One region of the Methylobacterium sp. CM6244 genome, then DNA from elsewhere that is predicted to be linked to it. Evidence: predicted binding sites of a transcription regulator. Region 1 holds the regulator's gene; the other holds the start of a gene.

Region 1 (2,914 bases):
CGGCGGCGGTTCTTGGGATCCTCGCCTATCCCTTCGCACTGGACCAGCCGGTCTGGTGGGCGATGGGGCTCGCCGTACGCGGGATGCTCACGATCTCCGGCTGGATCAGCGGGTTCGGACACGCCACGCTCGTCGTCCCGGCCTATGGCAGCACGGCACTCTGCCTGCTTGCTCTCGCTCTGCTCCTGCTGACACTTCCCGTCTCGAGCTTACGCTGGATCGGCCTTGCTCCGGCCGCTCTCGGTGTCGTGCTCGCTACCATGCCGCCGCGTTACGACGTCTACATCGACCGTGAGGGTGGCGGTGCAGCCTTCCGCGACGGGGACGGCCGATTGAGCATTCTCGGCAGCCCGCCGGCCTTCGTCCTCGAACAATGGCTCAAGGCGGATGGCGATTCGCGGAAAGTCGCCGCCGTCGCAGCCTCGCCGAGAAGCCGATGCGATACCGTCGGATGCGTCGTCGAGTTAGGACCGGGTCGGATCGTCGCCCTCGTCAAGGACAAGCGGGCCTTCGCGGAGGATTGCGAACGGGCGAGTGTGATCATCGCCCGCCGTGACGCTCCCAAAGACTGCCGGGCCGGCTTCGTCATCGATCGCGCATACCTAGCCCTACGCGGCGCCACCGCCATCCGTTTCGGCCCTGAAGGACCGCAGGTCACGTCCGCCCACCAACCTCATTCTCGTCCGCCATGGCGGCGGGCGGTCGCTGTCGTCACGCCGTCCCCTTCGCCTCCGAAGGAATCGGGACCAAGTCCGAAACCCATAGAACCCGAGGGCGACGACGGCGATCCGTCATCCGAAACGCAGTCGGACGGGCTTCAGTAACGACGGACCAGGCTGACGAGCCGCCCCTGGATCTGAACACGATCCGGACCCAGAACCCTCGTCTCGTAGGCTGGGTTTGCCGCTTCCAGAGCGATGGAGGAACCGCGGCGACGCAGGCGCTTCAATGTGGCCTCTTCATCGTCAATGAGGGCAACGATGATGTCGCCCGTATTCGCAGTGTCCTGCTTCTTGATCACGACAAGATCACCATCGAGGATACCCGCTTCGATCATCGAATCGCCACGGACCTCCAGCGCGTAATGTTCGCCGCCGGCCAGGAAGTCCGGTGATAGCGTCACGGAATGGCTCTGGTTCTGTATGGCGGAGATCGGCGTGCCGGCCGCGATCCGTCCCATGACCGGGATTGTGATCGACCTTCCGCTCTCGTCCTGGGCCTGGGTCGTTGGCTGGCGCAGGGACGGCATCGCCTTGGACCGACCGCCTTCGACGACGCTCGGCGTGAAGCGGCGAACTTCACCGGCGGGAGCGGGCTTCGACGCCGGTGCACCGGTCAGGCTCTCAGGCATCCGGATCACTTCGATCGCCCTGGCGCGATTCGGCAAACGACGCAGAAATCCGCGCTCTTCGAGGGCCGTGATCAACCGGTGGATCCCCGACTTCGATTTGAGATCGAGGGCGTCCTTCATCTCGTCGAAGGAGGGCGGGACACCACTCTCCTGCATCCGTTGTTGGATGAATTGGAGAAGATCCAGCTGCTTACGCGTCAACATACAGATCACTCTTCCACTGAAGCCAATGGCCGCGACTAACGCCGCTGAAACAAAACACGAACACGGTAGACGTTCCGCAAGTGTTCTGCAAGGGTTCCGTTAACCCGGTGGTAGAGTTTGTTCCTGAGGTGCAATGTTCCGCTCAAGCGGCCTTACCGCGGGCCGGCTTGGCGTCCGCCGGTATCACCCGCCGGGCCCTTCAATCATCCGAAGGGGCTTCGTGCCGCGGGGGCTTACCCCGCCACTGTATGGCGGGCCTTCGCGGTGTCCGGCGGAGCCGCGCGCCCAGTCCCCGCCGATGACTTAGTCGGTCACCGACGGCCGGGGAGCCATGCGATATGGCGGGTACTCTGGCGGCAGCGTCGATCAGTCGAGATAGTCACCATATTTCTCGACATGGCTGGCGAGGCCGAGGCCGTGCTCGCGCACGAGGCGTTCCGCCAGATCTGCATCGCGCGCTTCCAATGCCTTGATGATCGCCACGTGTTCCTTGATCGAGTTGGCCGCGCGTTCCCCCTGACGCAGCGCGGTGTTGCGAATACCGCGGACATGCATCAGCAGGTTGCTGGTGATGTCTTTGATCACGTCGCACTGGCCGAGCGAAATGATCTTCTGGTGGAAGCGAATGTTGGCTTCCGAATACTCGTCGAGATGATCCGACGGGCGTCCTTCATAGAATTCTGGAAAGTGCTCACGCAGGCAGAGAAGTTGTTCGTCGGTGGCACGCTCGCAGGCGAGGCGCGCAGCCATGCTCTCCAAGGCAGACCAAGCCTGGATCATGCTGACAATTTCTTTCTTCGACTTCTTGATGACGAAGACACCGCGACGGGCCTCGAACCGCACGAAGCCTTCCTGCTCCAATACCGTCAGCGCTTCGCGCACAGGGGTGCGGCTCACGCCAAGGTTCAAGGACAGCTTTCGCTCATCCAGGCGAACCTCTTCACGCTGATTATAAATGTTCATGTTCGTGATTGCTTCTTTGAGCGCGTCATAAGCCAATGCACGCAAGCTTGAAGTCGCAACGATAGGCTTTACTTGAAATGTGTCGGATTTAACCATTTTTCATGCCACCTAGAATAATTTAAACTCGCACACGCGGGCGAGCACACTTGGTGTGAAGCATGCCAAACTCGCGTTTGAAATACAAGGAATGCCTCGGCCCGCTCAAAGCTCTTAACATAAGCTGAGTGGCGCTTTCCTCGCTACGGTTCGAAGAGCAGACTTCCGATTACCATGAAGGAAGGAGTTGTATTCTTCCCGTGTCGACCGGCCATGCGAAGCCTCGCGTTCGAGCGATCCGATGCTGATCGGCACAATCGTGCAAATCCGTTTGACAGTTGGTATTTGGTATGCCACCAA
Region 2 (2,914 bases), 1.6 Mb from region 1:
CGCGGACCTGTCGCGGATGGTGGCGCGCAAGCTCGTCGTCTACCACCGCCGCCCAGGCGGTCAGTCCCAGTTCTCGGCACTCTTGGAGTTGGAGCCCCGCTCCGACCGCGTCCGCCGCGCGCTCGTATACGCTCGAGAGCATCTGGCGAATCCGTTGACCGTCGAGGAGCTTGCTGACGCCGCGAGTGTAAGTCCCCGCCAATTCAGCCGGATCTTTCGCGAGGAGACCGGACAATCCCCGGCCAAGGCCGTAGAGCGCCTCCGCCTGGAGGCCGCGCAACGCATGCTCGAAGACGGACGCCATGCGATGGATGTCGTTGCGCGCGACACCGGCTTTGCCGATCGCAATCGGATGCGGCGGGCTTTCCTGCGCATGTTCGGTCAAACGCCGCAGAGCTTGCGTCGCGGCACGCGCGTCGTGGAGCCGTCCGATACACGCTTACAGGCAACCGAGACAACGGAATGAGCGGCCGAGTCGGGTCGGATGCGGAACGTCCGCTTCCGGACAGGCAGCCAACTTCAGCTCATGGCGCACAGCGGCGATGACGAATGGCGGGGTTGAGTAGATTTTTGCTAGTCTGCTTTCCCGCACCAAGGTCAGGAAGTCGGACATTCGTCTGGACTGCGACGCAAAATGGCTTCGCACTCACCGCGGCCGCCAGCCACCTCCTGCGTCAACTCCGAACCGGACGCTTGGCGCTTAAGTCCCAGTGGCGCCCATCCTTTCAGGCGGTTTTCGGGAGAGCGGGCGCTCCTGACTAATGGGTCAGCAACCTCCGCCCGACCCGGACGTCCTCTTTGACAAGCCCGACCTGTCGCTCGACGACACGCACGGGAAGCACATCGTCGAGCATCCGGCGCTCTGCGCCTGCGGGGAGATCGACGGGGCGGTGCACCACGCTTGGCGACACAACCGCACCGACAAGGACGACACGCCGGTGCTGATGGAGTTCGCGGCACCGATCGAGGTCCGTCGCGGTGGACGGTCGCGACTTCCTTTACACCGCGTTCCAGCTCGGCAAGCCGGATCGAGCCCGGGTGGTCTTGGACTGGCTCTTCGGTCCGCGCGTCCTCAGATACGCGGAGCGTGCTTGGGACCGAAAGTAGAAGGGATACGACATTGCCATAGGCGATCCACGACCCGGAGGTGATAGGCGCACATCGCGCCAACGCCACGGTCATGGGTGGGTGTTACCGGACCGTCTTCCACAACGCCTTCACGGTTCGGATGCCGATCCCGCCCGAGGCGATCATCCGCGTGTGGTCCCCGCGAGAAAAGCCGCCACGCACCGTCCCGGAAGTCACGCTCGATGCGGTCCGATGACCGCATGCGCCGGCGGCGTGGTCGGGCTCGGCCTATCCGATGCCGGGAATCGTGCTAACTAGAACAAACTGCGAACCGCGTTGGCAGGGCCACCGGTTACCAAGGGGGAGCGGACCGGATGCCGGTGTTGACCGACGAGGAAAAGGCGACGCTGCTGGTCGAGCATTTCATCTTCCACTCCGTTCATCACGGGAAGCCAGATCCGACGCTTCGTAACAGGGTGCACATCGGGAAGTTCGAGCCGTTCTTCGTGGCGCGCGTCATCGACACGCTCAAGGGCAACCGCTTCGTCTTCGACCACGCCTCGCCGACACTTGCCGCCCTGCGGGGCGCGGAGGACGACCCGACGACGTTCGTCGAGATGTCCAAGGAGCTCGCCCGCCAGTTCCATCGCGAGGACGACCAGACCAAGCACGACGGGCGTTTCAAGCGCGGGATCCTGATGGTGGCAATCCTCAGGGCGGGGGGCCGCCGCTTCTATTCGCTCATCAAGTTCGACCACGGTGGGCAGGTGATCGACATCGTCGAGGAGGATGCCGACGCGACGCTGGCGGAGGTCCTGAACCCCCTGACCGAGAACAAAAAAGCGCTCCAGAAATCGGCGTTGATTGAGCTCGGCGACGATGAAGGCAAGCTTGTCGTGATCGACCATAGCAAGCGATCAGGCATCACCGACTTCTTCCAGGAGTTCCTCGGGGCGCGGCGCGCTAAGGAGGCTCCTGAATTGACGGACGCGGTGGTCAGGGCCGTCCTGGCGACGGTCCGCGCCCATGCCACCGAACTGCCGCCGCAGGTGTGCGCCCAGTGGCGCGAGCGGCTGACCGACATCGCCCTACGTCGTCAAGAGTTCGACGCCGAGCAGGTATTCTCTGACTTGTTCGGTGCCGGCGGTACCGAGGCCGTCCGGTCGACCTGGGACGCCCAGCTCGCGGCCAACGACGTCGATGGCGAGGGCTTCCCGTTCGACCACGGATCGCTGCCATCGACGGGACCGCGGAAATACCGCACGGCCGAGAACATCGAGATCACTGTCCCGCCCGGGGCGAAGGACACCTTCGTCTGGGACGAGCAGGACGACGGCTCAGTCATCGTGACGATTAGGACAACCTCGCTCGTGTTGCGATGAGCGCAGGCTTCGGTAGGACGGTCGCTGATACGCTGCGGGTCCTGGCAGGACAGCCTGGCGCAGTGCTGTCGGAGACCCGCGACGATGTCGAGGCCGGCATCGCGGCAGCCATGGCGGATCCGGGATTCCGGCCCCGGAGCTGGAAATCCCTGGTCGGCTGGATTCGCCGGTCGGCGAAGGATCGGCTCGAAGCAGCTCCGAAGCAGGTCCGCACCGTGTCGGGCATCCAGCGGAAGCCCACCACCGTGACGCCGGAAATGATCCGGGCCCAACAGGTTCACCTCGCCTCGGAGCACTTCCGCGGCCACTGGTCGGGCGCCTGGCCGAACCACTGCCGGCCGGGGCATCCCGACTGCACGACGCCCGACGAAGTGATCGAGGACGCCCGGATCGCGGTCCAGATGGAATCGCTGCCCAACCCCAACATCGCCCGCGAAATGGGCTTTGCCCCGGACCGTTTTTCG

What was found. The regulator LexA, encoded in region 1, represses DNA repair genes until DNA is damaged. The targets are predictions, from matches to a motif close to TGTTCNNNNTGTGTTCNG.
Region 2: ACYQML_RS03715 (nucleoid-associated protein) is a predicted target of LexA. The motif match lies at 1,384-1,401, and genes of this name have one in related genera.

The regions. Positions count from the first base shown of each region.
Region 1 covers NZ_CM139247.1:2,395,315-2,398,228, forward strand. Annotated here, with positions in the region: gene ACYQML_RS11070 (ComEC/Rec2 family competence protein) at 1-824, shown strand, start outside; gene lexA (transcriptional repressor LexA) at 818-1,555, opposite strand; gene ACYQML_RS11080 (GntR family transcriptional regulator) at 1,922-2,614, opposite strand.
Region 2 covers NZ_CM139247.1:810,875-813,788, forward strand. Annotated here, with positions in the region: gene ACYQML_RS03710 (GlxA family transcriptional regulator) at 1-466, shown strand, start outside; gene ACYQML_RS03715 (nucleoid-associated protein) at 1,443-2,450, shown strand; gene ACYQML_RS03720 (hypothetical protein) at 2,447-2,914, shown strand, end outside.